Regions from separate parts of the Serratia sp. K1WW1 genome, predicted to be linked through region 1. Evidence: predicted binding sites of a transcription regulator. Region 1 holds the regulator's gene; each other region holds the start of a gene.
The links. The regulator PurR, encoded in region 1, represses purine synthesis genes. The targets are predictions, from matches to a motif close to CANGCAAACGTTTGCNTG.
Positions count from the first base shown of each region.

Region 2: a site for PurR is predicted at 2,982-2,999, ahead of purL (phosphoribosylformylglycinamidine synthase). Genes of this name have one in related genera too.
Region 3: a site for PurR is predicted at 2,182-2,199, ahead of purM (phosphoribosylformylglycinamidine cyclo-ligase). Genes of this name have one in related genera too.

Region 1 covers NZ_CM147697.1:3,300,188-3,310,842, forward strand. The annotation lists gene eptA (phosphoethanolamine transferase EptA) at 1-156, shown strand, start outside; gene ACX9GU_RS14905 (TetR/AcrR family transcriptional regulator) at 317-922, shown strand; gene nemA (N-ethylmaleimide reductase) at 1,004-2,101, shown strand; gene gloA (lactoylglutathione lyase) at 2,433-2,840, shown strand; gene rnt (ribonuclease T) at 2,910-3,599, shown strand; gene ACX9GU_RS14925 (Grx4 family monothiol glutaredoxin) at 3,797-4,144, opposite strand; gene ACX9GU_RS14930 (C40 family peptidase) at 4,554-5,369, shown strand; gene sodB (superoxide dismutase [Fe]) at 5,599-6,177, shown strand; gene cydH (cytochrome bd-I oxidase subunit CydH) at 6,242-6,331, opposite strand; gene purR (HTH-type transcriptional repressor PurR) at 6,656-7,681, shown strand; gene punR (DNA-binding transcriptional activator PunR) at 7,714-8,634, opposite strand; gene punC (purine nucleoside transporter PunC) at 8,760-9,965, shown strand; gene cfa (cyclopropane fatty acyl phospholipid synthase) at 10,306-10,655, shown strand, end outside.
Region 2 covers NZ_CM147697.1:1,448,673-1,459,327, reverse strand. The annotation lists gene purL (phosphoribosylformylglycinamidine synthase) at 1-2,888, opposite strand, end outside; gene mltF (membrane-bound lytic murein transglycosylase MltF) at 3,164-4,621, shown strand; gene tadA (tRNA adenosine(34) deaminase TadA) at 4,637-5,143, opposite strand; gene yiaY (L-threonine dehydrogenase) at 5,472-6,623, shown strand; gene yfhb (phosphatidylglycerophosphatase C) at 6,663-7,310, opposite strand; gene ACX9GU_RS06665 (MurR/RpiR family transcriptional regulator) at 7,541-8,389, shown strand; gene ACX9GU_RS06660 (GtrA family protein) at 8,631-8,990, shown strand; gene ACX9GU_RS06655 (glycosyltransferase family 2 protein) at 8,987-9,898, shown strand; gene ACX9GU_RS06650 (glucosyltransferase domain-containing protein) at 9,895-10,655, shown strand, end outside.
Region 3 covers NZ_CM147697.1:1,604,214-1,614,868, reverse strand. The annotation lists gene uraA (uracil permease) at 1-1,281, opposite strand, end outside; gene upp (uracil phosphoribosyltransferase) at 1,402-2,028, opposite strand; gene purM (phosphoribosylformylglycinamidine cyclo-ligase) at 2,284-3,321, shown strand; gene purN (phosphoribosylglycinamide formyltransferase) at 3,321-3,959, shown strand; gene speG (spermidine N1-acetyltransferase) at 4,072-4,629, shown strand; gene ACX9GU_RS07315 (DUF1993 domain-containing protein) at 4,672-5,178, opposite strand; gene ACX9GU_RS07310 (bactofilin family protein) at 5,487-6,227, shown strand; gene pstB (phosphate ABC transporter ATP-binding protein PstB) at 6,240-7,052, opposite strand; gene pstA (phosphate ABC transporter permease PstA) at 7,081-8,733, opposite strand; gene ACX9GU_RS07295 (ABC transporter permease subunit) at 8,730-10,655, opposite strand, start outside.

The sequences.
Region 1 (10,655 bases):
CGCAATTTCGGCATTAACCGCCAATGCCTGCAATCCCTGGCGGAGGCCGATAAGGTTTCACAGGATAATCTGTTCCACACCCTGTTGGGCATGTTAAACGTGCAGACAAGGCAATATCAGCCCGACCTGGATATTCTGCAGCGATGCCGCAACTAGACTGGCGAAGCATGCAGCGCCTCGGTATGAAGTCTTGTGCAGCAACTCGATAGAATGTAAGTTAGTCGACGTTTTTACCGTCAGAGCCGGGAATTTTTTCCCGGTTTTTTTTATCTGCGACTTGACCTAGACCAATCGGTCTATTATTCTCATTTTCATTATGACAAAACAGACGAATTGCAACGGGGATACCCGAGAACATCTGCTCGCTACCGGCGAAACGCTCAGCCTGCGCCTTGGTTTTACCGGCATGGGCCTCAGTGAGTTGCTCGCTACCGCTGGCGTGCCCAAAGGGTCGTTCTATCACTATTTTCGCTCGAAGGAAGCCTTCGGCGAAGCAATGTTGCAGCGTTATTTTGCCCATTACGACGCTCAAATGCAGGCGCTTTTTGCCGACTCTCGCAGCGACGCGCGTAATCAGTTATTAAGTTATTATGCCCAGGCCATCAGCTTCCACTGCCGCAGTGAGTGCCATAACGCTTGCCTGGCAGTGAAACTCTCCGCAGAGGTCAGCGATCTTTCTGAGCCTATGCGCCATGCGTTGGAAGCTGGCACCAGCCGCGTGATCGGTCATCTGCAAGATGCGATCGAACGCGGCATCCGTGAAGGTTCACTGGCTGTCACCATGAGCCCGGCGGCCACGGCGGAAACGCTGTATTCGCTGTGGTTGGGCGCATCGTTGCGGGCTAAAATCCGCCACTCTGTCGCCCCACTGACCTGTGCGCTGGAAAGTATCGAATTGCTGTTGCGCCCAGCGCAGCCATAAACTCCCTTTTTTACCCGAAAGACATTGTAGCGATATTGTTTATCATCACTAGTCGACTGGTCTAATACTATAGGATGCACTATGAAGATTGAAAAATTGTTCTCTCCGCTCAAAGTTGGCCACACCACCTTACCCAACCGTGTGTTCATGGCCCCGCTGACTCGTCTGCGCAGCATCGAACCAGGTGACATCCCTACGCCGCTGATGGCGGAATATTATGCTCAGCGTGCCAGCGCTGGCCTGCTGATCACCGAAGCCACCCAGATTTCTTTCCAGGCGAAAGGTTATGCCGGAGCTCCCGGTCTGCATACCCCAGAACAAATCGCCGCGTGGAAAAAAATCACCCAGGCGGTACATGACAAACAGGGTCATATCGCTGTGCAACTTTGGCACGTAGGCCGCATCTCCCACTCAAGCTTGCAGCCGGGCCAGCAGGCTCCCGTCGCGCCTTCAGCGATCAATGCCGAAACCCGCACCACGGTTCGTGATGAAACCGGTGCCTGGGTGCGTGTGCCAACCTCTACCCCACGCGCTTTGGCAACCAACGAAATCCCGGGGATCGTCAACGATTTCCGCCAGGCAGCGGCCAACTCGCGTGAAGCCGGTTTTGACTATATTGAACTGCACGCCGCGCACGGTTACCTGCTGCACCAGTTTATGTCTCCGGCGTCCAACCAACGTACCGACCAATACGGTGGCAGCATTGAAAACCGTACCCGTCTGACTCTGGAAGTGGTCGATGCCAGCATTGCCGAAATCGGTGCCGATCGCGTTGGTATCCGTATCTCGCCGTTGGGCCCGTTCAATGGCCTGGACAACGGCGAAGATCAGGAAGAAGCCGCGCTATATCTGATCGAAGAGCTGAACAAACGCGGTATCGCCTACCTGCATATTTCCGAGCCGGATTGGGCCGGTGGCAAGCCTTACTCTACCGCGTTCCGCGATGCAGTAAGAGCGCACTTCCAAGGCGTGATTATTGGCGCGGGTGCCTATACGGCGGAGAAAGCGGAAGAGCTGATCGCCCAAGGCTTTATTGATGCCGTCGCCTTTGGCCGCAGCTATATTGCCAACCCAGATCTGGTGGAACGCTTTAAACAGCAGGCTCCACTTAACGAGCAACGTGCCGATTTCTTCTATGGCGGCGGTGCCGAGGGTTATACCGATTACCCAACTCTGTAAGTGAATTAAATTGGCTTTGCACTCAGCTAATCAGGTGCGCTGAATACCGCGACGCCTCAAGGCTGAGGCGGGTGGGAGCCATACAGGTTAGCCGACCGCTGAGCGCATCGACGCGCGATACGAGCCTCCATGGATGGATCCCCGGCGTGTCGGCATTCTGTATGGCTCCCGCCTGCTGCACTATTATCCGCAGCTATTTTTTGTTTGTGACAACGTAACCGACTCCATCACCTACCGCACGCGTTGAATTGCCTTATGCGACAAGGCTATACTGTCTGACGCTGTTCAAGTCACCTGCCGTCAGCCGCGGCATATCCAATCAGAGGAAATTATGCGCTTACTCCATACCATGCTCCGTGTCGGCGATCTGCAACGCTCCATCGACTTCTATACCAAGGTATTAGGCATGCGCTTACTGCGTACCAGCGAAAACACCGAGTACAAATACTCGCTGGCCTTCGTGGGTTATAGCGATGAAAGTGAAGGCTCGGTCATCGAACTGACCTATAACTGGGGCGTCGACAGCTACGACATGGGCTCCGCCTTTGGTCATCTGGCACTGGGCGTCGATGATGTAGCAGCCACCTGCGACACCATCCGTCAGGCCGGTGGCAAAGTCACCCGCGAAGCCGGTCCAGTCAAGGGCGGTACCACTGTGATTGCCTTCGTCGAAGATCCGGACGGCTACAAGATCGAACTGATCGAGAACAAGCACGCAGGTCACGGCCTCGGTAACTGAGGTTTCTCCAGGGCGCGCCATGCGCCCTGCTTTCTATCTCCGCTGCACCAAGACAAGAAATTTGTCATAATGCGCGCTGAATTCGCTAAAGATAAGAAACTGATGGCCGAAAAAAGTGATCTTAACGCCCTGAGTGGCCGTTTCCGTGGGTTTTATCCCGTTGTTATTGATGTGGAAACCGCCGGGTTTCATGCTCAGACCGATGCGCTGCTAGAGATTGCCGCCGTCACGCTGAAAATGGATGAAAATGGTTGGTTGCAGCAAGATGAAACGCTGCATTTTCATGTAGAGCCGTTTGAAGGGGCGAACCTGCAACCGGAAGCGCTGGCCTTCAACGGTATCGATCCACATAACCCACTGCGTGGTGCAGTGAGTGAATATGATGCTCTGCATGCGATTTTCAAAGCCGTGCGTAAAGGCATTAAGGATCAGGGCTGTAACCGGGCAATCATCGTGGCGCATAATGCCAACTTTGATCACAGTTTCCTGATGGCCGCCGCCGAGCGCGCCAGCCTGAAGCGCAACCCGTTCCACCCTTTCGCCACCTTTGATACCGCTGCGCTTAGTGGGCTGGTATTAGGGCAGACGGTGCTGGCCAAAGCCTGTATTGCCGCCGGCATGCCGTTTGACAGCAGCCAGGCGCACTCAGCACTTTATGATACCCAGCAAACCGCCCAGCTGTTCTGTGAACTGGTCAACCGCTGGAAACGTCTCGGTGGCTGGCCGATTGCCAACAGCCATAATGACGGCGCGGAGTAATTTAGAACGTATGCCCTATGGATTTCAAGCCGCAGCTAGGCGACAAGCTTGCTCATCCCCAGGAGCTTACTTTTGTAAGTGACTGGGGTGAGCAAGTGCAGGTAACAACGCTGCGGTTTGAAAGACGACGGGGATAAAAAAATCGGGCGGCACTTTTGACAGTGCCGCCCGATTTTATTTGGTAAAACCCTGCGCCATTAAGGCTGCTGGTCTTCCTGATCTTTATACTTTTCGGCCGTTTCTTTGATCAAAGGCTGCAGTTCACCACGCTGGTACATCTCGATGATGATATCGCAGCCGCCAACCAGTTCACCATCGACCCACAGCTGCGGGAAGGTTGGCCAGTTGGCGTACTTTGGCAGCTCGGCGCGGATGTCCGGGTTTTGCAGAATATCAACATAGGCAAAGCGTTCGCCACAGGCTGAAAGCGCCTGCACGGCCTGAGCAGAGAAACCGCAGCTTGGCAATTTCGGTGAGCCTTTCATATACAGCAGGATCGGGTTGGCAGAAATTTGCTGCTGAATTTTTTCAATCGTCGTCATTATTGCTTCCTCAAGCCACATCATGGCTACAACATGCATCACACTGGCTATTGTAGCGGCAGGACCGGTACCAAGAAAACGCCATCTTTTGCAGGGACATTCTCTGATTGCCTCAGCAAAAGCGGCGGTCACACCGAACCGGTTAAACATGGACCCAGAATAACATTTTTAATCGGGGCGTTTCACTATTATATTTGCGCTGCCCAATGCCGGCGAGCATTAAGCCAACCACATGATCCGTGTCGTTTTTTTAGACGGCAGACGTTTGATTTTGCAACAATAAAAATGCCATTAACGTTTTCTCACAATATGGATTAGTATTTATGAGATCCACGCTGTTTTATAGGGTGAATTTCGGGAATACTGTGACTCATTCGATTTCTGTTTCGGAGCCAAGGTTGGTAACGTCGATATGCGGTTAATTATTACACTTTTTGTGCTGCTATTTACGCAGCTCTTCTTCAATTTGGCGCACGCTGCGCCACAGGCACGTGTTTCTGCCGAGCAGCGCAAGAGTCACGTTAATGAAGCCCGGCCAGACGACCGCAAGAAAAAGAAAGCGGAGAAAGCCAATAAAAAAGTGAAGGCAGCCACCCCTCCGAAAACGCTAAAAACCAAACCAGCAACTATAAAGACCGCCAAAAAAACCACCCGCGTTAAAACCAAAAGCCAGGCAACCAAAACGGCCAAGCTCAAAGTGACTCCGCCTAAAAAAGGCTATAAAAAAGGTTATGGTCGCCATCGTGAAGAAGGTAAAGCTACGGCAAAATTGGCTGGCCGCGATAAGCCACTGAAACTTTCCGCCGCTCACAAAAAGCGCTACCAGCACGCCAAGCAAACAGCCATGGCCAAGCTGATGGGGCAAATGGGCAAACCCTACCGCTGGGGTGGATCTTCACCTGGTACAGGCTTTGACTGCAGCGGGCTGATTTATTACGCGTACAAGGACGTGGTGAAAATCAAAATGCCGCGTACCGCCAACGAAATGTACCACCTGCGTGATGCAGCTCCGATCAAACGTAATGAGCTGGAGAAAGGCGATCTGGTGTTCTTCCGCATCAACAACCGTGGCACCGCCGATCACGTTGGCGTCTATCTTGGTAACGGTAAATTCATCCAGTCACCACGCACCGGTGAAGAAATTCGCATCAGTCAGTTGGATAACGACTATTGGCAGAACCATTACATTGGTGCCCGCCGCGTAGTGACTCCAACCACCATCCGTTAACCTATCACGGCTGAGCCAACCGCTCGGCCGTGCTTCCCTTCCCCCCAAAAATAAAAAGCCGCTGCGACTTTAATCAATCAGCCACTTGGCACAGTTTGGATGTTCTTTTCCCCCGGAAAGTTGTTAAGATTAATAACCATAACAAAAGTGGTGCAATCGCGCTTTTCCGCCCTTGGCCACCCAGGCCCACAGCGTCGGAGAGACGTATTGTCTATAAAAGGAGAAAGCAATGTCGTTTGAATTACCTGCATTACCATATGAGAAAAACGCTCTCGAACCGCACATTTCCGCAGAAACGCTGGAATACCACTATGGCAAGCACCATAACACCTACGTGGTTAACCTGAACAATCTGGTGAAAGGCAGCGAGTTCGAAGGAAAATCCCTGGTCGAGATCGTCAAGACCTCCACCGGCGGCGTGTTCAACAACGCCGCCCAGGTCTGGAACCACACCTTCTATTGGCACTGTTTATCACCGCAAGGTGGTGGCGAGCCAACGGGCGCAGTGGCAGAGGCGATCAATAAGTCATTCGGCTCCTTCGCCGCCTTTAAAGAGCAGTTCACCGATGCCGCCGTGAAAAACTTCGGCGCTGGCTGGACCTGGCTGGTGAAAAAAGCGGACGGCAGTCTGGCGATTGTCAGCACCTCGAATGCGGCAACCCCGCTGACCGGCGCAGACGTTCCGCTATTGACCGTTGACGTGTGGGAACATGCTTACTACATCGACTACCGCAATGCGCGGCCAAAGTACCTGGAAAACTTCTGGGCGTTGGTGAACTGGGCGTTCGTGGCAGAAAACCTGGCTTAACGACGGGTGGCTAGCTAATAATAAGGCGCGGCATCAAGCTGCGCCTCTGTTTTTCTGCTGCGGATCAGTTCAATGCGGCAATAAAACTGAAAGCAATAATCATTGCCAAGGCACCCACGGTGGTGAGTAATGACATCTTCAAATCGGTATCCATATACAACTCCCTCTCAGATTGGCTTTTCCAGAGCATAAGCCACACAGTTTATACGTCAAATCATTTTCCCACAGTTCGTGATTAAAATCTTGTTATGATTTCCCCGCTGATAATTACCGATTAGCTCTTCCACTTTTCTTCAATATGCGACAAAATCCGCAGTTCACAACTGCGTACCGATAAACTGCCCCTCCCTGTTCAAGCGATTTACGACTTCAGCACTAAAAACTCAGTTTTCGCTTATCTGGGAAAGGATCTACGCAGGCAAACGATTAACATCATACTTACATGCTGTAACATGTGGGTTTAGGAGTCATTTTTTACATGGCAACGATTAAAGATGTGGCCAAACGCGCTGGCGTTTCTACCACTACCGTTTCGCACGTTATCAATAAAACGCGTTTCGTCGCCGAAGATACCAAAACGGCCGTTTGGGCCGCCATCAAAGAGCTGCACTATTCACCCAGCGCCGTGGCCCGCAGCCTCAAGGTCAACCACACCAAATCGATCGGTTTGCTCGCCACTTCGAGCGAGGCCCCCTATTTTGCCGAAGTGATCGAAGCGGTGGAAAACAGCTGCTACAGCAAAGGCTATACCCTGATCTTGTGTAACTCGCACAATAATCTGGATAAACAGCAAGCCTATCTGGCGATGTTGGCGCAAAAACGCGTCGATGGCCTGCTGGTGATGTGCTCAGAATATCCAGATCAGCTACTGGGCATGCTGGAAGATTACCGTAATATTCCCATGGTGGTGATGGATTGGGGTACCGCGCGCGGAGACTTCACCGATACCATTATCGACAATGCCTTCGAGGGCGGCTACCTGGCAGGCCGCTACCTGATCGAACGTGGCCACCGTGACATCGGTGCCATTCCTGGTCAACTGGCGCGTAATACCGGTGGAGGTCGCCACCAGGGCTTTCTGAAAGCCATGAAGGAAGCCAACATCGAAGTGCGCGAAGAATGGATCGTGCAGGGGGATTTCGAGCCTGAATCTGGCTATAAAGCCATGCATCAGATCCTGTCGCAAAAGCATCGTCCAACCGCCGTTTTCTGTGGCGGCGATATTATGGCCATGGGGGCGATCTGCGCCGCCGATGAGCTGGGGTTGCGTGTACCGCAGGATATCTCGGTGATTGGCTACGACAACGTGCGTAATGCCCGCTACTTCACCCCGGCGCTGACCACCATTCACCAGCCGAAAGAGCGCCTGGGCGAGATGGCCTTTACCATGCTGTTGGATCGCATTATCAGCAAGCGTGAAGAATCGCAGGTGATTGAAGTGCATCCAAAACTCATCGAGCGCCGCTCAGTCGCCGATGGTCCTTTTGTCGATTACCGCCGTTAACTCCTGTTGGGGCGCTGCAATACTGCGCCCGATTAAGCACCCGGCTCCTCTTCACTGAGCCATTCCTGATTGAGCGTTTCGCTGTCGCCCAGATAGTCCAACAGCCAGGCCATGGCCGGAGACTGGGCGTTTTGCTGCCAGGTCAAGCAGCAGGCGCTAGGCGGGAAAGGCTCATGCAGTGGTAATACCACCAGTTCGCCACTTTGTACCAACGGCAATACCCGATGCGCGGGTACCATGCCCACACACAGCCCGGCACGCAAACAATCTACCGCCGAAACCCAGTCCGGCACGGTCAATCGCCGCTGGTTGTCCAGCGACCAGGTCACCCGCTTGGGTAAATTGCGCGAAGTATCTTCCAACAGCAACGAGGGATAAGGTCGTAGCTGATCGTCTCGCAGCTTTCCTTGCAAGGCGGCCAGCGGATGTTTAGCATGGACTACGCAGAGCCAATTCATAAAGCCCATATCGCGAAAGGCAAAACCGCCGCCCACCGGCACCGCACGTGTTGCACCAATGGCCATCTCAGCGCGGCCATCGACCAGCGCATCCCACACGCCGTTGAAGACTTCCGGCTGTACCATCAGTTCCACGTCGGGAAAATGGCGATAAAAATCCAGCACCAGCTGGCGGCTGCGCTGGGGTTTGACGATCAGATCGACCGCAATCCGCAGTTGCCCGCGCCAACCGTTTGCCACCTGCTGACACTGCCGTCGGGTATCGAGCATTTTTTTGATAACAACTCGCGCCTCCTTAATAAACAGCGCCCCCGCTGGCGTGAGTTCCACATCGCGGTGACGGCGTTCAAACAAAGGCACTGCCAGCCATTGCTCCAGTTGACGCACCGTATAGCTCACAGCAGAAGGAACGCGGTGCAACTCCTGTGCCGCCGCGCTGAAACTGCCGGTCCGCGCTACCGCATCTACTACATCGAGTGAATATTCAGACCACATATGTTTGCCTTCAAATTTTTTAACAGCACCTTGCAAATATTACCGTTTCACAAGCAGAGATCCAGCCGTATACACTTGCCGGCGCTTCAAAACCTGCGACAACATAATTTTAACGAGAAATAGCAATGCGAAATTTTGGATTTATGTTCTACCTGGCCGGCCTGAGTATGTTGGGCTATCTGGCTACCGATATGTACCTGCCCGCCTTTGGGGCAATGCAGCAGGATCTGCAAATCTCCGCTGGGGCGATCAGCGCCAGCCTGAGTATCTTCCTGGCAGGCTTTGCCTTTGCCCAGTTGCTGTGGGGGCCGCTGTCCGACCGTATTGGCCGTAAGCCCGTGTTATTGATTGGCCTTGCGCTGTTCGCCGTCGGCTGCCTCGGTATGCTTTGGGTCGAGAACGTGGCACAACTGTGGTCACTGCGCTTTATTCAAGCCATTGGCGTCTGTTCAGCCGCCGTCACCTGGCAGGCGATCGTGGTCGATCGCTACCGCGATGGCAAAGCCAACCGCGTTTTCGCCTCCATTATGCCGCTAGTCGCCCTCTCTCCGGCGCTGGCTCCACTGCTGGGTGCCTGGTTGCTCAACCATATGGGATGGCGGGCCATCTTCGCCGTGCTGTTGGGGATCACCGCCCTGCTGCTGATCCCCACCTTGCTACTGAAAGACCGCAGCAGACTGGTACCTTCCGCCGATAAAAAGCCCAGCCTTGGCTTTATGCAGATCTTGAAATCCCCGGTGTTCAGCGGCAACGTGATGGTTTTTGCCGCCTGTTCTGCCGGCTTCTTCGCCTGGCTGACGGGTTCACCCTTTATCCTCGGCGATATGGGGTATAGTCCCAACGATATTGGCCTGAGCTATGTGCCGCAAACGCTGGCCTTCTTATTAGGGGGTTATAGCTGCCGTAGCGCCTTAAATCGCATCTCTGGCAAAACCTTGCTGCCGTGGTTGCTGTTAGCTTACGGTGTCAGCATGGTGGCGTTGTATCTGATCGCCACACTAAGTGAACCAACGTTGACCACTCTGCTGATCCCGTTCTGCTTTATGGCGTTAGTAAACGGTGCCAGCTATCCTATTCTAGTGGCCAATGCGTTGATGCCCTTCCCCAACAACAGTGGCAAAGCCGCTGCGCTGCAAAACACGCTACAGCTGGGATTATGTTTTATCGCCAGCCTGTTGGTTTCGGCATTTATCGCCCAACCGCTGTTAGCCACGGCTACCGTAATGGTGGCTACCGTATTTTTAGCGGCCTTGGGTTATCTGATCCAGCGTGGGAAAGGAACGGATGAAACGCAGATGACACGGCAGAAGCGTGCCGACTCCGTGTCATAATTATCTCTGTAAATAGTCACTTAATGAAAATTCTTGCCGAGCGCGATTTGCAGTTGAGTCTACGCCTCGGCAAGCCTATACTCAAAAACGACCTTTTAGAATAACAGTTATACTAAGTTCTTATTGCAGCAACTGCTGCGTACGTGGATGGCATCACACTTTATTTAAGGTTGCATTTACCCGCGTCCTTTGACGCAGGGAGTCTCTTAAATTTCCTCTGTTCAAGTCGAATTTCAGACACCACGGTGAATTTTTACCGTAGGTATACGTATGTCCCTGTAGAAATTGTCTACGCTAAATTCTGCAGGATCATAAGTCAGAAGAAGGTGATGGAGAAGCTATGAGTTCATCGTGTATAGAAGATCTGAGCATCCAGGACAACCATTGGTATCGTATCGCTCATGAAATGCTTAGCATGGCCGGCATTGAAATCAATGGTTCACGCCCTTTCGATATTCAGATCAATAATCCCAATTTCTTTAAACGCGTACTGCAAGACGGCTCTCTGGGGCTGGGCGAAAGCTATATGGACGGTTGGTGGGAGTGCGAACGACTGGACATATTTTTTCAGCGGGTTGTCGCAGCCGGCCTGGAAAAGAAACTGCCCCACCACCTGAAGGATATCTTGCGTATTGCCGCCGCCCGCCTGACCAATCTGCAATCCCAAAAACGTGCCTGGATTGTTGGCAA
Region 2 (10,655 bases), 1.9 Mb from region 1:
CCACTCAGCGCCTGGCCAAGGTGATGCACGTTATCCGTCAGACCGTGTTGGGCAAAGACTTGCTGTACGGCCGCCAGTTGCGCAGCTGGCACCTGGATCACCGCACCCAATTCCTCGTTGAACAAGGCAGCCAAGGCGTCAGAACCCAGCGCCTGAATATCGACTTCCACGCCGCAATGCCCGGCAAACGCCATCTCGGCCAAAGTGACCAACAGGCCGCCATCGGAACGGTCGTGATAGGCCAACAGCGCACGATCCGCCACCAGCTGCTGCATCGCGTTGAAGAAACCGGCCAATTGCTCCACGTTGCGAACATCGGCTGGCTTGTCGCCCAGTTGGCGATAAACCTGCGCCAACGCCGTTGCCCCAAGGGCATTGTGGCCATTACCCAGGTCGATCAGTAACAGTGCGCTATCACCCTTGTCGGTACACAGTTGCGGCGTCACGGTGTGGCGCACATCTTCCACGCGAGCAAACGCAGTAATCACCAGCGACAGCGGTGACGTCATTTCCCGCTGTTCATTGCCTTCCTGCCAGCGGGTTTTCATCGACATCGAGTCTTTGCCCACCGGAATGGTGATCCCCAGCGCTGGGCAAAGTTCTTCACCCACCGCCTTCACCGCTTCATATAGACCGGCATCTTCACCAGGGTGGCCCGCTGCGGCCATCCAGTTGGCAGAAAGTTTCACCCGCTTGAGCGAACCGATTTCCACCGCGGCCAGATTAGTCAGCGCTTCCCCTACCGCCAGGCGGCCTGAGGCGGCAAAATCCAGCAATGCGACGGGAGCACGCTCGCCGATCGACATCGCTTCCCCGTAATAGCTGTCCAGGCTGGCCGTGGTTACCGCACAGTCGGCTACCGGGATCTGCCATGGGCCGACCATCTGGTCGCGCGCAACCATGCCGGTGACGGTACGGTCGCCAATGGTGATCAGGAAAGTTTTCTCCGCCACGGCTGGCAAGTGCAGCACCCGCTTGACCGCATCAGCAATGGAGATATCAGCACGCTGCAACGCTTCGCCGCTCGCCTGCTGACGTTTCACGTCGCGGGTCATTTTTGGCGTTTTGCCCAACAGCACATCCAACGGCATGTCGATCGGCTGATTGTCAAAGTGGCGATCGTTGAGCGTCAGATGGCGTTCTTCCGTCGCTTCGCCAATCACCGCAAAAGGCGCGCGCTCACGGCGGCAGATTTCCTCAAAGGTCGCCATTTGCTCAGGCGCTACCGCCATCACATAGCGCTCTTGGGATTCGTTACACCACACTTCCAGCGGGCTCATGCCCGGTTCGTCGTTGAGAATGTCACGCAGTTCGAAACGGCCACCGCGGCCACCGTCGCTAACCAGTTCCGGCATCGCGTTCGACAGGCCACCGGCACCCACATCGTGGATAAACAGGATCGGGTTGCTATCGCCCATCTGCCAGCAGCGGTCGATCACCTCTTGGCAGCGGCGTTCCATTTCCGGGTTATCACGCTGTACCGAAGCAAAATCCAGATCGGCATCGGACTGACCAGAGGCCATCGACGAAGCCGCCCCGCCGCCCAAACCGATGTTCATCGCCGGGCCACCCAGCACCACCAGTTTGGCACCCACGGTGATCTCACCTTTTTGCACATGATCGGCGCGGATGTTGCCCAGGCCGCCTGCCAGCATGATCGGTTTGTGGTAGCCACGCAGCTCAACGCCGTTGTGGCTATTGACGCGCTCTTCATAAGTACGGAAGTAACCGACCAGCGCCGGGCGACCAAACTCGTTATTGAATGCCGCACCGCCCAATGGGCCTTCGGTCATGATATCCAGCGCGGTGACGATGCGATCCGGCTTGCCGAAATCCTGTTCCCAAGGCTGCTCGAAACCCGGTATACGCAGGTTGGAAACCGAGAACCCTACCAGGCCAGCTTTCGGCTTCGCGCCACGGCCGGTTGCACCTTCGTCGCGGATCTCTCCGCCAGAACCGGTCGCAGCTCCTGGCCAAGGCGAGATCGCCGTTGGGTGGTTATGGGTTTCCACCTTCATCAGGATGTGTGCTTCTTCCTGATGATAGTCATACAGGCCGCTTTGCGGCGCGGCAAAGAAGCGCCCCACCTGGGAACCCTCCATCACCGCTGCGTTGTCTTTATAGGCAGAAAGCACGTAGTCCGGCGTCTGCTCAAAGGTATTTTTGATCATTTTGAACAGCGACTTCGGTTGCTGTTCGCCGTCGATGACCCAGTCGGCGTTGAAAATCTTGTGGCGGCAATGTTCGGAGTTGGCCTGTGCGAACATGTACAGCTCAATATCCGTTGGGTTGCGCCCCAACTCGGTAAAGGCGGCCAGCAGGTAGTCGATCTCGTCCTGCGCCAGGGCCAGCCCCAGTTTGGTGTTGGCCTGTTCCAGCGCGCTGCGGCCCTGGGCCAGGATATCCACCGTCTGATACGGTGCGGGCTGATGATGAGAGAACAGTGTTTCCGCCTGTTGCAACTCGCTGAATACCGTTTCCATCATGCGATCGTGCAGCAGGGTGGCAAGCTGTTGCCACTGGGCATCGGTCAAGGTCGGCGCTGTGACATAAAATGCCAGGCCGCGCTCAAGACGAACCACCTGCGTCAGGCCACAGTTATGGGCGATATCGGTGGCTTTGGAAGACCAAGGAGAAATGGTGCCCGGGCGCGGCGTCACCAACAGCAGGCGACCTTGCGGAGCATGTTCAGCGAGAGAAGGACCGTACTTGAGCAACCGCTGCAGCTTGGCCTGCTCTTCGGCGCTTAGCGGTGCGCTGACATCGGCAAAGTGAACGTACTCGGCATAGATATCAACGATCGGCAGTTGAGCATCCTGGCAGCGGGACTGTAGTTTGGTAATGCGAAAAGCCGACAAAGCGGGCGAACCACGCAGTATTTCCATAATCAAAGTTCTCTCGTCTTCGAAGCAACTGGGTTCAGCACTTCATTGGGCGCAACAGGGGGAAAACGCGCGCCATTATAGATAATCCGCGCCGCCGACGAAACCGTTTGCGTAGCTATTATTGATAAAAGCTATTCCCGCTGCCGAATTCTCATAACCTATCAATAAAGTTGCACGCTGGCGTAATGTTGCGCAAAATGCCCCGGCACTGGTGATTTAACCATGAAAAAATCCTGATTCCGGTCAACATAAAGCGTGCATCTATTTGAGATAACTATTTGAAACGCCTAAAAATAAATTACATTCTAATCGGTGTTGTGGCCCTGTTGCTGGCGCTTGCCCTGTGGCCCAATATCGCCTGGCGTGATGGACAGGGAGGCCAACTCGAGGCGATCAAATCGCGGGGGGAACTGCGCGTCAGCACGTTAAACTCACCGTTAACCTATTTCACTACCCCACAGGGGCCGAGTGGCCTTGACTATGAGCTGGCCAAAAGCTTTGCCAACTACCTGGGGGTCAAGTTGGTGGTGATCCCACACCAAAACATCAATGACCTGTTTGACGATCTCGATGACGACAATGCCGATATTCTCGCTGCCGGGCTAATCTACAACCGGGATCGCCTCAGCCGCGCCAGTACCGGCCCGGCGTACTATTCCGTTTCCCAGCAGTTGGTTTATCGGTTGGGTACCACACGGCCAAAAACCTTTGCCGATATCAAAGGCAAGCTGGCGGTGGCCTCCGGTTCGGCGCACGTCAGCACGCTAAAGCAGCTCAAACAAAGCAAATACCCCGAACTCAGTTGGGAAGCATCAAGCGATATGACCTCGAAAGAGCTGCTGGAACAGGTGGCCGATGGCAAGCTGGATTACACCATCGGCGACTCTGTGACCATTGCCCTGCTGCAGCGTATCCATCCACAGCTGGCCGTCGCTTTTGACATTACCGATGAAGAGCCAGTGACCTGGTATCTGAAGCGCAGCAATGACGATAGCCTGTACGCCGCGCTGCTGGATTTTTATAGCCAAAGGGTAGAAGACGGCACGCTAGCCCGGTTGGAAGAGAAATATCTGGGGCACGTGGGCAGTTTTGACTACGTCGATACCAAAACCTTCCTGTCAGCCATCGATTCGGTATTGCCCACTTTCCGCTCGCTGTTTGAAAAGTATGCCAGCGAAATTGACTGGAAGCTGCTGGCCGCCATCGCCTACCAGGAATCGCACTGGAATCCGCAGGCGACCTCCCCCACCGGTGTCCGTGGGCTGATGATGCTGACCAGGGCCACTGCCGACGGCCTGGGCGTCACCGACAGGCTCGATCCGGAGCAAAGTATTCAAGGCGGGGCGCTCTATCTGCAGCGTCTGATGGCGAAGGTGCCCGACACGGTGCCGGAAGATGAGCGGATCTGGTTCGCACTGGCCGCCTATAACATGGGCTGGGGCCATATGCTGGATGCACGTAAACTCACCAAAAGCCAGCAAGGCAACCCCGACAGTTGGGTCGACGTGAAACAGCGCCTGCCGATGCTGAGCCAGAAGCGCTACTATCCGTCACTCACCTATGGCTATGCCCGTGGCCGCGAAGCCTATAACTACGTGGAAAACATCCGCCGTTATCAGGTCAGCCTGGTGGGCTATCTGTTGGAAAAAGAGAAGAAGGCGGTAGAAGCGATGAAACAGGCCGAGCTGGCCAAGGGCTATCCGGCCGTGGAAGCCAAGCTGGCGCTCGCCCTGTAGTTATTTGGCATGTAGTTATTGCGGGTCTTTTCCAGCCCGTTGCGCCAGTTTCAGCGCTTTTTTCTGCTCGCGGCGCATACGGAAAAAGTTGCTGAGGGTGGCGGCGCACTCTTCTGCCAGCACGCCCGAGACGATTTCTACCTGATGATTCATGCCCGGATGGCGCAGAATATCCACCAGTGAACCCACCGCTCCGGTTTTTTCATCGGCCGCGCCGTATACCAAACGACGGATGCGGCTGTGCACCATCGCCCCGGCGCACATCACGCAAGGCTCCAGCGTGACATACAGCGTGGCATTCAGCAGGCGGTAATTCTGCAATACCGCCCCCCCCTGGCGCAGCGCCATGATTTCAGCATGAGCGGTGGGATCGTGGCGGCCGATCGGCCGGTTCCAACCTTCGCCAATCACCTGATTGTCCAGCACCAGCAGCGCCCCAACCGGCACCTCACCTTGTTCCTGCGCACGTTGAGCCAGGCTTAACGCCTGACGCATCCAATACTCATCACTATATTCATTCACCACATCAATCCTCGTGCGCATCGCGGCGGGCATTATACACACTAGTCCCTTTTGCCGCAGCCACTCGGCCTCGTTGAGGTAAATAAGCTTGAACCTGCCACGTTTGTCGATCGCTCAAAACGCCACCAACAAATCAATAACATCATATTTAATGATGATTAAATTTTGTTCATTTCTTAAAATTTCAGATAAACGTTATAAACCGGTGGAAAATCAAGCTGTAGAATTAAGCAAATTTTTGCTAACTAAATTGTGATAGATCATATTTTCTTAAGCATTAGCACGATAAGGTTTACCTCACGCAAAAAGCCTTTATAAGGAGTAGGTTATGGCTGCCTCAACATTCTTTATCCCTTCCATCAACATGATTGGTTCCGGCTGCCTGGAAGACGCGGCAAAAACCATGAAAGAGCATGGACTGCATAACGCACTGATCGTGACCGACAAGGTTTTGAACGGCATTGGCGTCGTAGCTCAGGTGCAAGCCCTGTTGGCAGCACAGAACATTGAAAGCTGCGTCTATGACGGCACCCATCCCAACCCGACCACGGAAAACGTAAAACAGGGCCTGGAACTGTTGCGCGCACATCACTGTGACTGTGTCGTTTCGCTGGGTGGCGGTTCGCCGCATGACTGTGCGAAAGGGATTGCCCTGGTCGCCGCTAACGGCGGGGAAATCAAAGACTATGAAGGGGTTGATCGCTCAGCTAAGCCGCAGTTGCCGGTCGTTGCGATCAACACCACTGCGGGTACCGCTTCCGAGATGACGCGTTTTTGTATCATCACCGACGAAGCGCGCCACATCAAAATGGCGATTGTCGACAAGCACGTGACTCCGATCCTGTCGGTCAACGATCCTCACCTGATGGCTGGCATGCCAAAAGGCCTGACCGCCGCCACCGGTATGGATGCGCTGACCCACGCTATCGAAGCCTACGTCTCCAGCGCCGCCAACCCAATCACCGATGCCTGCGCGCTAAAAGCCGCCACCATGATTGCCGAGTCTTTACGTGATGCGGTCAACGACGGGCAAAACATGCAGGCGCGCGAGAACATGGCCTATGCCCAGTTCCTGGCCGGTATGGCATTTAATAACGCCTCATTGGGTTATGTGCACGCTATGGCGCACCAGTTGGGTGGCTTCTACAACCTGCCACATGGCGTGTGTAACGCCGTGCTGTTGCCGCACGTGCAAGAGTTCAATACTCAGGTTGCCGCAGGGCGCCTGAAAGACATTGCCGCCGCTATGGGCGTAAATGTTGCAGGCCTTGGCGATGAGCAAGGGGCTGCCGCTTGTATCGCCGCCATTCGCCAACTGGCGAAAGACGTGGGAATTCCTGCAGGCTTACGCGATCTGCAGGTCAAAGAAGAAGACTTTGCTACGTTAGCCACTAACGCCCTGAACGATGCCTGTGGATTCACCAATCCAATCCAGGCTAGCCACGAACAGATTATGGCAATCTTTAAAGCAGCCATGTAACCGCTGCCAGGCTCCCTCGTTTTACTGGGGGAGCCTTATTTAGTCCAACTGCTGTAACTCGCCTTCTTTACCCACCCGCCAGCGGTGTTCGCAAAAATAGAGCAAAGGGTTATCCTGCTTGCTGTCGCTGTAGCCACTGAACAATTTCAATGGCGCTCCCAGACGCTGCTCCAGTTGCACCACCTTTTGTACTCCCAGACAGCGCATTGGCAGCACCCAGCCCCCGTAGCGACGCACAATGCTGCTCCCCACCAGCCGTACCCGTGGCAGGAACGCAGAATCCCGATAAACCTGCTCCACCAGCCTTTCCGGAGAGCCGGTGATCAACCACACCTGAGCATCCTGGGCATCCAGGTACTGGCGCAAACGCATCTGCACGACCGGAAAGGCGGTAACCTTACGGCGAAAATAGTCGACGAATTTCGCCTCCAGCGCTTTCAGCCTGGCCTCTGAACGGCCAAAGGTCATGGCCCACAATAGCAGGCTCATGGGCCAGCGTGTCGCCCGCCCACCGATCAACAAACCCAATCCGATAATGGGCAACAGCGGCACCACCAGCACCAGGTTCAACGGCAGATGCCGTAGCAAAAAGCGCAGGAAACTGCCAAACATGTCTTCCTGATGCAAAGTGCCATCCAGATCGAAAAATACCACGCGCTGGGCCTGTGCAACCGGTTTGTCAGTCAAGCGTTACTCCTCGGGATCGTTGACCCCATTATGCAGGTGAAAATACAACCGGTTATTATCGTAATCACTAGACCGACCAGATACAACCGACATTGGTCAACGCCAAAGGCGCGTTAACTCATCAAATCATAGTGTTGCTGCAAGCGTTTTAGCGGCCTGCTCGCAAAAATGATTGCTGCCCGTTTTGCCACCGGCGTGGCAGAATGCTGGCTGGCTCAAAGGAAAAAACCATGAGTACCCTTCTTCGCATACGTCAGATTTACCCAACGCTGGCACAAAACGATCGCAAACTGGCGGACTTTTTGTTGGGTAACCCCGAACAGGCCCGCCACCTCAGCTCACAAAAGCTGGCCCAGTTGGCCGGTGTCAGCCAATCAAGCGTAGTCAAGTTCGCCCAGAAACTGGGCTACAAGGGATTTCCGGCGCTGAAACTGGCCTTGGGTGAGGTGCTGGCTCAACCGCAGATCGCAAAGGTGGTGACGGTCCATAACCACATCCTCAGCAGCGATCCGCTCAAAACCGTCGGTGAGAAACTGCTGCTGGAAAAGCAGGCCGCATTGCGAGCTACCCTGGATATCAACAGTGAACAGCGGCTGCTTACCGCCCTGGAGATGCTGCGTGCGGCGCGGCGGGTGATCTTGGTCGGCATCGGGGCTTCTGGGCTAGTGGCCAAAGACCTGTCGTTCAAGCTGCTAAAGATTGGCGTGATGGCGGTGGCAGAAGCAGATATGTACGTTCAACTGGCGACGATAAAGGCGTTGAGCAGGGAGGATCTGCTGCTGGCGATCTCGTTTAGCGGCGAACGGCGTGAAATCAACCTGGCCGCCGAAGAAGCACGTATTGCCGGAGCCAAGGTGTTGGCACTGACCAGCTTCTCACCTAATGGCCTACAGCAACGGGCCGATCACTGCCTTTATACCATTGCGCAAGAGCCCAATATCCGCAGCGCGGCGATCTCTTCCAGCACCGCACAGTTCGCCCTGACCGACCTGCTGTTTATGGCCCTGCTCCAGCACGAGCTCGAACATACCCACGATCGCATCCACCACAGCGAACAATTAGTGAAAAAACGGGTGTAAAGCGTATAATCTGCGCTCCGCGAAATACCCCCTGTAACTAATTAGAGCAGGTGAAATTACGTCCGGTACACAGCAGAAAACCTGCCCACAGGGCTCGTGTAACCAAGACAGGATCATAAAATAAACATTTCATTCCCAGCACGGCAATTGCTGCTTTTTCATCTAACCAACAACGGCTAAGATGCTGGGTAGCTAAGAGTAAACACCAAAACAGGATCCTAGAGTGGGCCAGCCATCCAAAATATTATCATTATTCGCTAGATATACATCAATAGGGTTAATTAATACACTGATCCACTGGTTGGTCTTCGCGGCTTTATACACGCTGGGAGCCAGTCAGTTACTGGCCAATTCAGCAGCATTTTGTGTCGCAGTAACCTTCTCATTTTTTGCCAACGCTCGCTGGACATTTCACGCAAAGGCAACCTCTCTGCGCTATATACTGTTTGTGCTCTTTATGGGGGCAATGGCGGCAACTATCGGGTGGGCGGCTGATAAAATGCATACTTCTCCCCTGATCACGCTAGCCGCATTTTCCTTTATCAGCCTTATAGCAGGCTTTGTCTATTCTAATTTCATTGTTTTCAGGGTGAAAAAATGAAAATTTCATTAGTTGTTCCAGTCTTCAACGAAGAAGATGCAATACCTATATTCTATCGTACGGTAAAAGAAAAGCTGTCCGAATATGATATCGAAATTGTCTTCATTAATGATGGTAGCAAAGATGCAACCGAACAGATTATTCAATCACTTGCAAATGCGGACCCAGCCGTAAAGGCCCTAAGCTTCATAAGAAATTTTGGCAAGGAACCCGCCCTCTTGGCTGGCCTGGAACATGCCATCGGCGATGCGGTCATCCCGATTGATGTTGACCTTCAGGATCCTATCGAAGTCATTCCCCAGTTGATCAATAAATGGCAGGAAGGCTGGCAGATCGTGCTAGCCAAACGGGCCGATAGGAGCACCGACAGCCCTTTCAAGCGTAAAACAGCCAGATGGTTCTATAAACTTCACAATAAAATAAGTTCTTCCAAAATTGAAGAGAACGTAGGCGATTTCCGACTGCTCTCCCGAGAAACAGTAGAAAATATCAAATTGTTGCAGGAGAGAAATTTGTTTATGAAGGGGATCCTCGGTTGGGTGGAAGGAGATACCGCGGTCGTGGAATACACTCGTACCGAGCGAGTCGCCGGCCAGACAAAATTTAATGGCTGGAAGTTATGGAATCTGGCACTTGAAGGTTTCACCAGTTTTTCGACACTCCCGCTCAGGATCTGGTCATATATCGGTTTTTTTGTGGCAGCTTTATCCTTTTTCTATGGGGTATGGATGATCATCGATAAGCTGATTTGGGGAAATCCCGTTGCTGGGTATCCTTCTATCCTGGTGTCAATACTGTTTCTTGGTGGTGTACAATTGATAGGGATCGGTGTACTCGGCGAGTATATTGGCAGGATCTATATCGAAACTAAAAAAAGACCACGCTATTTACTGAAAGGCAACAAATGAAAAACCATAGCCATTTAAAATTCCTCAGCTATGCTATAGGACTACTCATACTGCCAGTTCTATTGGCAAACCTGTATTATGTCGATGATATGGGGAGAGCCACCATTGGTTATACCAACTGGGGGGCCGATGGGCGACCTGTTGCCGATTTAGTAATGAAAATCATTAATTTTAGAAGCCATCTTGTTGATCTTTACCCATTGCCATTAATATTTGGCAGTATCATTCTCATCATCAGTCTCAATGCCTATGCAAAAGTTTATCTACCCAGTCAAAAAATTTATGCAATTATTCCACTCACCTATCTGCTAGCTCCTTCCACGCCAGAGATATTGTTATATAGATTTGACAGCCTGACCCTGCTCATCAGCATTTCATTGCCGTTGATAGCTTACAGCTATAGATATCAGCAAGAATATAAAAACATTCTGCTTGGTATTGCTGTCGTTGTGGGCACCTACAGCACTTATCAAGCTTCGGTTAACCTCTTCGTCATTCTTGCAGCGATAGAGTTAATTAAGTCTTACAGTGATAATGAGAGTAACAAACTTACGCTGCTGAGATTGGCATCCAGAATCGGTCAATTTATCATCGCATCTTTGCTATACCTATTGGTAGTCGTTCCAAAATACTTTAGTGGCAACCATACTGAGGATCACCCAGGGCTTGCCAGCGAGAGCATAATAAAGCTGATTGTTGATAATTTCATTTCTTACTATACGTTCGTTAATAATAGTTTCATGAAAGGCAATGGAAC
Region 3 (10,655 bases), 1.7 Mb from region 1:
CTCCAGTCGCTCTTCTGGCACATCGATCACTTCTTCTTCCTTGCGGTACAGGCTGATCAGTTTGAACAGCAGGCTCAGGCCGACGCCGACGATGGTCGCCAATGCCATACCTTTCAGCTCCGCTGCACCGATATGCACTTTCGCACCGCTAACGCCGATAATCAGGATCACCGAAGTCAGGATCAGGTTCTGCGCCTTGTTGTAATCCACCTTGGATTCGATCAATACGCGGATACCCGAAGCGCCAATCACGCCATACAGCAACAGAGAAACGCCGCCCATTACCGGCACAGGTACCACCTGGATCGCCGCCGCCAGCTTGCCTACGCAGGAAAGCAGAATAGCCAGAATTGCCGCGCCGCCGATCACCCAGGTGCTGTAAACCTTGGTAATGGCCATGACACCGATGTTCTCACCATAGGTGGTGTTAGGCGTAGAGCCGAAGAAGCCGGAGATCACGGTGGAAATGCCGTTGGCGAACATTGAGCGGTGCAGGCCCGGATCGCGCAGCAGGTCCTTCTTGACGATATTAGCCGTGACGACCAGGTGACCAACGTGCTCGGCAATCACCACCAAGGCCGCAGGCAGAATGGTGAAGATGGCAAACCACTCAAAGCGTGGCGTGTAGAAGGTCGGCAAGGCAAACCAGTGTGCGTCACGGATTGGCGTCAGATCCACCACGCCCATAAAGAACGACAGCGCATAGCCTACCAACACCCCGATCAGGATCGGGATAATCGCCAGGAAACCGCGGAACAGCACCGAGCCCAATACGGTAACACCCAGCGTCACCAGTGAAATAGTGATGGTCGTGCTGTCTGCAGAGGTACCTTCCGCCGGTAACAGTCCGGCCATATTGGCCGCCACGCCCGCCAGTTCCAAACCGATGACGGCAACGATTGCGCCCATCGCCGCAGGAGGGAACATCACGTCCAGCCAGCCGGTTCCGGCCTTCTTGACGATCAGCGCCACCAGGCAGAACAGCACGCCACACATGATAAAACCACCCAGTGCAACCTCATACCCCAGCGGCAACAGCAGCAACACCGGTGAAATAAACGCAAAGCTGGAGCCCAGATAGGCAGGTATCTTGCCTTTACAGATAAACAGATACAGCAATGTCCCCACGCCGTTGAACAACAGCACCGTCGCCGGGTTGATCTTGAACAGGATCGGCACCAGCACGGTAGCCCCGAACATGGCAAACAGATGCTGGAAGCTGAGTGGGATGGTCTGGAACAGCGGCGGGCGTTCACTAACGCCGATGGCGCGACGGGTCATGGGGTATTTTTCCTCTGAGTTAGTATCAGTTGTGTTAGCTTGGTGATAAATACCCAATGGATTGCCGGTGTTAGCAATCCAAAGGGCATTAAAAAGCCGACTCTCAGGTCGGCTTATTGATTATTTGGTACCAAATATCTTATCGCCTGCATCACCCAGGCCAGGCACGATGTACCCTTTGTCATTCAGACATTGATCGATCGACGCGGTATACAGCTCAACATCTGGATGCGCTTTCTCCAGCGCGGCGATCCCTTCAGGAGCGGCGACCAGCACCAACACCTTGATGCTGCTGCAACCGGCTTTCTTCAGCAGGTCGATAGTGGCGATCATCGAACCACCGGTAGCCAGCATTGGGTCAACCACCAGCGCCATGCGCTCGTCAATGTTGGAAACCAGTTTCTGGAAATAAGGGACCGGCTCCAGGGTTTCTTCATCACGATAAACCCCAACCACGCTGATACGAGCGCTCGGTACGTGCTCCAGCACCCCTTCCATCATGCCCAGACCGGCACGCAGGATTGGCACTACGGTAATTTTTTTCCCTTTAATCTGCTCAACTTCAACCGGCCCACACCAGCCTTCGATGGTAACTTTCTCTGTCACCAGATCGGCGGTCGCTTCATAGGTCAGCAAACTACCCACTTCAGAAGCCAGCTCACGAAAGCGTTTGGTGCTGATATCGTGTTCGCGCATCAGACCAAGCTTGTGCTTAACCAGCGGGTGTTTCACCTCAACGATCTTCATCATTTTTCTCCTATTAAGGTGGTTGACGGCCAAAAAAATCGCCGGATTATACCGCCTTTTGCTCCCGACGCCACTACCAATAGCCAGATCGAGATCAACAAAAGAGTGATCAACAGTATAGAAGACGAAAAGTTCGAGCGGGCTCACATGGTTCTCGCAAACGTTTGCTTGCGCTGTTAGAATTGCCGCGCCTGGTTCCGGCATCACCGCCGGAAGCACCGTTCTCAAACCGCAAACCGTCGTGGGGATCGCGCAGTGACCGACAAAACCTCTCTCAGCTATAAAGACGCAGGTGTCGATATCGATGCTGGCAACGCATTGGTAGACCGCATCAAAGGTGTAGTGAAACAGACCCGCCGCCCGGAAGTGATGGGTGGGCTGGGCGGTTTTGGCGCCCTGTGCGCGTTGCCGCAGAAATACCGCGAGCCGATACTGGTTTCCGGCACCGACGGCGTGGGCACCAAGCTGCGTCTGGCGATGGATTTAAAACGCCACGACACCATCGGTATCGATCTGGTGGCGATGTGTGTCAACGATCTGGTGGTTCAGGGCGCTGAGCCGCTGTTCTTCCTCGATTACTTCGCCACCGGCAAGCTGGATGTGGATACCGCCGCCAGCGTGATCACCGGGATTGCCGAAGGCTGTAAACAGTCCGGCTGTGCGTTAGTGGGTGGTGAGACCGCCGAAATGCCCGGCATGTACCACGGTGAAGACTATGACGTCGCCGGTTTCTGCGTGGGCGTGGTTGAGAAATCAGAAATCATCGACGGCAGCAAAGTACAGTCTGGCGATGCGCTGATCGCTCTGGGCGCTTCAGGCCCGCACTCCAACGGTTATTCGCTGGTGCGCAAGATCCTGGAAGTGAGCAAGACCGACCCCACTACCACCGACCTGGCAGGCAAACCGCTGGCAGATCATCTGCTCGAGCCGACCAAGATTTACGTCAAATCGGTACTGGAATTGATCGAGAAAGTGGAAGTACACGCGATTGCTCACCTGACCGGTGGCGGTTTCTGGGAAAACATCCCACGCGTGCTGCCAGAAGGGATGCAGGCGGTGATCGACGAATCGAGCTGGCAGTGGCCTGCCGTGTTTAGTTGGTTGCAGCAGGCGGGCAACGTGAGCCGTCATGAAATGTACCGTACCTTTAACTGCGGTGTCGGTATGGTGATCGCGCTGCCACAGGAATCGGTAGAAAAAGCCATCGCAATATTGACCGCCGCGGGTGAAAAAGCCTGGCAGATTGGTAAACTGACCGCTTCTTCTGACGAACAACAAGTGGTCATCCAGTGATGAAAAAGATTGTGGTGTTGGTCTCCGGCCAGGGGAGTAATCTCCAGGCGCTGATCGACGCCTGCCAACAGGGCCGGATCGCCGCCACTATCGTGGCGGTACTCAGCAACAACGCACAGGCTTATGGCCTGCAGCGTGCCGAAGAGGCTGGCATTGCCGCTCAAGCGCTGGATGCCAAAGCCTTTGCCGATCGCGAAGCCTTTGACGCCGCGTTGGCGCAAGCTATCGACCAATACCAACCCGATCTGGTGGTGCTGGCCGGTTATATGCGCATTCTCAGCAACGCCTTTGTGCAGCGCTATGCCGGGCGCATGCTGAATATCCACCCTTCCCTGCTGCCGAAATACCCCGGGTTGCATACCCATCGCCAGGCTATCGACAACGGCGACGCCGAACATGGCACTTCGGTGCATTTCGTCACGGAGCAGCTTGACGGTGGCCCGGTGATCCTGCAAGCCAAGGTACCGATCTTCCCCGGTGACGAGGAAGATGAAGTCATTGAGCGGGTGCAGACCCAAGAACACACCATATACCCTCTGGTGGTGAGCTGGTTTATCGAAGGGCGGCTGGCAATGCGCGACAATGCTGCCTGGCTGGATGGTGAACGCCTGCCAGCACAAGGTTATGCCGCCGACTGAGCCGCAATTTAACCGCAAGCTAAACGGTGCCTTTCACGGTGCCGTTTTTTTTCGCCTTCAATCAGCTCCTGAGGTTATACTTTTGCCAGATTAATAATACCGAGGAGAATGTATGTCGAGCACCACCAACGTCAGGCTACGCCCGCTGGAGCGGGAAGATCTGGCGTTTGTTCACCAGATGGATAACAACGCCAGCGTCATGCGCTACTGGTTCGAAGAACCTTATGAAGCCTTTGTCGAGCTTTCCGATCTGTACGATAAACACATTCACGACCAGAGCGAACGGCGTTTTATCATCGAGCATGAAGGGGCCAAGGTCGGGCTGGTTGAACTGGTAGAGATCGACCATATTCACCGCCGCGCCGAATTCCAGATCATCATCGATCCGGCGCATCAGGGCAAAGGCTACGCCAGCACCGCCGCCAAACTGGCGATGGACTACGGCTTCTCGGTACTTAACCTGTATAAACTGTATTTGATCGTCGATAAAGAAAACCCGAAGGCGATCCATATTTACAGCAAGCTGGGCTTTGAGGTGGAAGGCGAACTGATTGACGAATTCTTCGTTAGCGGCGCATACCGCACCGTGCTGCGCATGTGCATTTTCCAGCCGCAGTATTTGGCGAAGTTCAAGACTGCCCAGCCTGGCGATAGGCCATTGGTTAAATAACAGCAAACCGGGGAGATATGCCTCTCCCCGAAAGATCCAAACTTACTTCGCGCCCAGATAATCCCATTTCCCCACTTCCACACCCTGATTACGCAGGATGTTGTAGGCGGTGGTCAGGTGGAAATAAAAGTTGGGGATGGCGAAAGTCAGCAGGAAATCTTGCGCGGTGAAGTGAAAATCACGCGTTTTACTTTTTATCTCAATATTGCGGCCATCGGCCTCGGCGAAATCGGCCGCCTGGAAGCCCTGCACATAGGCGATAGTTTTTTCGATACGCTGGTGCAGCTCGGCAAAGCTGGCTTCGTTATCCGGCATGGACGGCACTTCCTGCCCGGCTAATCTGGCCACTGCGCCTTTGGCAGCATCGCTGGCAATCTGTACCTGCCGCAGTAGTGGAAACATATCTGGCGCCAGTCGGGCTTCTAACAGCACGCTTTCAGCCTGCTGCTTCTGCTGCAAGAACTGCTCACCTTTTTTCAGTAACGCCGACAGGATCTGCAAACCACGGACAAACTGCAATGGGGAATGGGCATAAATCGATAAAGACATACAACCTCCAGATGTGAGTGACCAGCCATCTTACGCCGGTTGCCAGAGTAATGTCGTTGAGTTGTTTGACAGGTTGTGTCCGCGCCCAATATTCATGCAAAAATCAATTTAGCCTTAATAATCACACAAATAAACAATTTACCTGGCCACTTCAGATTATCCTTGGTTGGTCAACCGAGTGGTGAAATAGGCGGCAATATTAGGTATCATTCCGAGCACTACGGATAGCCTTACAGGAACCGTCACGCTGGCTGCCGCCTGGCATCCCGCACTTTCGCGGCGAATGGACTTCAAACGGCCTGAAAAACATGCGTAATTACAACTTATTATGGTGTATATGGGGATTATGGACGCTGTCCATCGTTCTCTGGCTGACAGGGATCAGCTTCACCGGTATCTACATAAAACGCGCGTTGCTGGCCGCCTTGGTCCTGGCACTGTTGGCAACGCTGGCGTTTATCTACAAAATAACAAGGACGAATCAAATGCTGTCATTCAATAAGAAAAATAAAGCCGTTAATGAGGAAAAAGCGCAGGAGCTGATCGATCAGCCCGTGCCTCAGCCGGCTGCTCACTCTGAGCCAAACACCCTGCCTGAAGTTGCCGACGCCATCAAGCCAATCCGTGCCAAGAAAGACACCTTTATCTCCAATGGTGCACTGTTCACCGGCGTGATCGAAGGCGATGGCAATATCATTGTCGAAGGTCGGGTTGAGGGAAACATCATTTGCAGCCACATGGTGCGCATTGAAACCAGCGGCCATGTCAAAGGCGAGATCCGTGCCCAGCAGATCATGATCAATGGCCCGGTTGAAGGCCGTTGCTTCGCCGACTCGCTGTCAATCCAGCCCAAGGGCAGCATGCGCGGGGATATTTTCGCCGACGAAATCTCCATCGAGAAAGGCGGCCTGTTTATTGGCCAGTCGCAGCTGATGCAAAAAACGCCTTCTCAGACCCAGCCCGCTCAGGCCAAAGTGACCGCACTGAAAAAGGTTGAACCTGAACAGCAGGAACAACCCGCCCCGCAGCCGAGCAAACAGGCCAATTAAGCTCCTCGCCCGTCAACCATAGCGGCCAGTGATGTAATCCTCTGTGCGGCGTTGGCGTGGCGAAGTGAAAATCGCGTCGGTATCGTTATATTCCACCAGCGTCCCCTGGTGGATAAACGCCGTATAGTCGGAAACCCGCGCGGCCTGCTGCATGTTGTGGGTCACCAGCACCACGCTGTAGCGCTGTTTCAGCACCGAAATCAGCTCCTCGATGGTTAAGGTAGAAATCGGATCCAGCGCAGAGGTCGGCTCATCGAGCAGCAACACTTCCGGTTCAACCGCAATCGCCCGTGCAATCACCAACCGTTGTTGTTGACCACTGGATAGGCGGAACGCATTTTCCCGTAACCGATCTTTCACCTCGTGCCACAACGCGGCGGCACGCAAGGATCGCTCTACGGCTTCATCCAGAATACGCCTGTCACGGACGCCCTGTAAGCGCAGGCCGTAAACCACGTTTTCGTAGATCGATTTCGGGAACGGGTTGGGCCGCTGGAATACCATGCCCACGCGCCGCCGCAAAGCGGCAACGTCAATCTGCGGGCCGGAAATGGTTTCGCCATTAAGCTGCAGTTCGCCATCAATCCGGCAGCGATCCACCAGATCGTTCATCCGGTTAAAGCAGCGCAACAGCGTCGACTTGCCGCAGCCAGAAGGGCCGATCAGCGCCGTCACCCGGTGTTTGGGAATGCGCAGGGAAATATTGTGCAGCACCTGCTTGCCACCATAAAACAGATCCAGGCCGTTGACCGCCAGCGCGGTATGCTCATCGGCCAACTGCTGGACATCCAGACGGGGTAGGCTGCCCGGCGTTATCAGACTCATTTGGCACTCCCCAATAGATTCAACCTTGTTACTGCGACCATGCTTTATACCGCTCCCTTAACGAATGCCGGATGCCCATGGCCGTCAGGTTCAACCCGACAACAATGACCACCAGCAGGAATGCCGTGGCAAACACCAGTGGCCGCGCCGCTTCTACGCTGGGGCTCTGAAATGCCATATCGTAAATCTGGAAGCTCAGGTGCATGAATTTACGTTCCAGGTGCAAATAGGGGAAAATATCGTCCACCGGCAACACCGGTACCGATTTCACCACGCCAACCAGCATCAGCGGTGCCGTTTCCCCCGCCGCTCGTGCTACGGCCAGGATCAGGCCGGTCATCATCGCCGGTGCCGCCATCGGCAGCACGATCCGCCAGAGGGTTTCTGCCCGGGTGGCTCCCAGAGCCAATGATCCCTGGCGCAAAGAAACGGGAATACGCGACAACCCTTCTTCAGTGGCAACGATCACCACCGGCAAGGTCAGCAGTGCCAAGGTCAATGCGGCCCACAGCACGCCCGGTGTGCCGAACGTCGGGTTCGGCAAGGAGTCGGCGTAAAACAGCCGATCGAGCGAGCCGCCCACCATATAGACAAAGAACCCCAGACCAAATACCCCGTAGACAATCGACGGCACCCCCGCCAGATTCACTACCGAGATGCGGATCAGCCGCGTCAGCAGATTATTACCGGCATACTCATGCAGATAGACGGCGGCAATCACGCCAAACGGCATCACCACGATCGACATCAGGATCACCATCAACACGGTACCAAAGATCGCCGGGAACACGCCCCCTTCGGTATTGGCTTCCCGTGGGCTGTCGGTCAGGAATTTTTGTACTTGCTTGGTCCAATGCGCCAGCTTCTGCCCGCTGCTCATGTCATTGGGATACCAGGCATCGCGCACCTGACTCAGGGGAATGGTGTGAACCTGCCCGTGCATGTCGCGCAGCAGCAAGGCATCACGCTGGCGATCGCGCTCCAACCCTTGCAGTTTGCCTGCAAGCTGGCGGTATTGGCGTTGCAACTCCTGCCGTTCGGCACGGATAGAGGCTTGCCAGCGCGCATCCAGCTTATTCTCACGTTGCAGGCTCTTTTCATGCAGGCGTAAATGTTCAAACTGTTCGTTAATCCGCGCCATGTCGCGGAACTGGATATCACGCGCCTGTCGCGTCAGCGCCGCAATCTGCGGCAAGCGCTGTTGCAACGCCTGGCTCAGATCGCTGCCGGTCAATGGTTGGCCATCTTCCAGTAAACCCGCCAGGTAGCCGTACGCGGTGCCGTTGCTGTTACGCTCCAACACTAATAAATCGCGTGGGGTGGTCATTCTACTGACGTCACTGGCCAGCAAAGTACGGAAATCCTGCCCTTCGCTTTCCCGGTTCCCCACTTTGATCAGGTAGCGGGTAAAGCTTTGCGCTTCCCCTGGCGGCAACGCAACACCGGCGTCTTGCAATTGCTGGCGCGAAATCGTCTGCCGTTGATATAGCTCGCCCACTACCGATACCGGGCCTGCGGCCGTCTGATTCAGCTCGAACTGATAGACTGGGCTAGGCCAGAAATACCGCGTCCCCTGCCCGGCCAGCAGCAGTAAAATGCCGATCAGCGCCAACAGGCTGATGGCCACCGATGCCGCCGTCAGCCAGATCCACGGGGAGCCGCTTTTCACCCAGCTTCTCATGGTGTCTCCTGATTCAGCGTATAGCGCTTACGCAAGCGTAAGCGTACCGCCTCCGCCAGCGTGTTAAACACAAAGGTAAAGATGAACAGTACCAGCGCGGTCAGGAACAGCACCCGATAATGGCTGCTGCCCGTGACGGCCTCTGGCATTTCGATCGCGATATTGGCCGCCATCGCCCGTAAGCCCTGGAACAGGCTGCCGTCGATCAGCGGCGTGTTGCCGGTGGCCATCAGCACGATCATGGTTTCCCCCACCGCGCGGCCAAAACCGATCATCAGCGCAGAGAAAATACCGGCGCTGGCGGAAGGCAACACTACGCGTAATACGGTTTGCCACTGGGTAGCCCCCAGGGCCAACGAACCCCGGCTAAGCGAGGCTGGCACGCTGAACAACGCATCCTCTGCCAGCGAAAAGATGATCGGCACCAGTGCGAAGCCCATCGCCACGCCCACCACCAACGTATTGCGCTGATCGAAGTCCTCTCCCAACCAGAAATGCAGCGGCTCACCAAACAGCTTAAGCTCCAGCCAAGGCCCTACGGCAAGCGCCAGCCAAACCGTTAGCACCACTACAGGTAACAGCAACAGTAAATCCCAACCTGGTGACCAAGGCCGCGTCGTAAATCGGTTAACCAGCCAACTGCATAACAGCACGACCCCGGCCAACAAGAACGGCAAGGCCAACACGGCCAGCAGATAACGCTCGATCATCGGCGCCAGCCAGATACCGGCCACCAGCCCAATCACCACCGTTGGTAACGCGCCCATCACCTCGACCGCCGGTTTGACGACCCGCCTTAACCCTGCCGACATAAAGCAGGCGGTATAGATCGCCCCGGCTAGCGCCAGCGGGATGGCGAATAACATGGAGTACGCTGCCGCCTTGAAGGTGCCGAAGATCACCGGCATCAGGCTGAATTTAGCCTGGTAGCTATCTTCACCCGAAGTGGATTGCCACACATACGCCGGTTCAGGGTAGTTCTCATACCACAGCCGCTGCCACAGCGAACGCCAGGTAACGTCTGGATAGAGATTATCCACGGCGTAATGCTGCCAACCCTGGGCAGTTTCCAGCAACAGACCGTCGCCACGTGGGGCAAACGCCATCTGTTGTACGTTGACGGGGAGCTTGTCCTTCAGCAACGGCTTGGACTGGATACTGGAAAACAAGGCGAACTCGCCCTGCGGCTGCAAGGTTGCGAAGACCCGCCGATACGGCTCGGCCACCAACAACTCCTGCGTGGTAGTCTGATGGGCAAATTGCTGTATCGGTGCTAACTGGTAGCGCTGGTTTTTCTCCACGTCAAACCATTCACGCAGGCTACCGTCGCCAGCCTGGATCAATAATGCGCTCCCTCCTGGCAACGCCGTCAGACGGTAGGGAGGATGTTCACCCAGGGTTCGCGTCTCTCGCAGTTGCGGCTGTGTCCCTTCAATCTGATAACGGGCCAGTTGGTTGCCGGTTAACAGATAAAGCTGGCGGCCATCCGGCGTTAGCAACAGTTGTTGTGGCGCGGCGGCCAAAGGGATTTCCGTGGGTTGGCCCTGAAGCGTCGGGTTGAAACGCCCAAACAGCAGCCGGTTGTCGTCCGTTACCGCCGCCAGCAGGAAGTGGCCCCGGCGGGCTTGCGCCAGGCTTAGCAATGTCAGTGCATGCCCATGGGGATCAAACGCCAATAGCTCCAGCCCCAGCGGAAAACGCCACTGCGGTTCACCACCGCCCGCCGGTGCAAAATCGGCCTGGGCAACTATCAATCGGCCATCCGCCCGCGCCAGGACAAACAGGTCACGCTCTCCAACCGCCTGAGCCAATAATGTAGGCTGGCTCAATAGCGTTTGCTGTATAGGAGTATTGTTCGGTGCCTGTAACTGATAAAAATGCCCTTCCCCCTGGCGATCGATGCGATAACCAATACGCTGCTG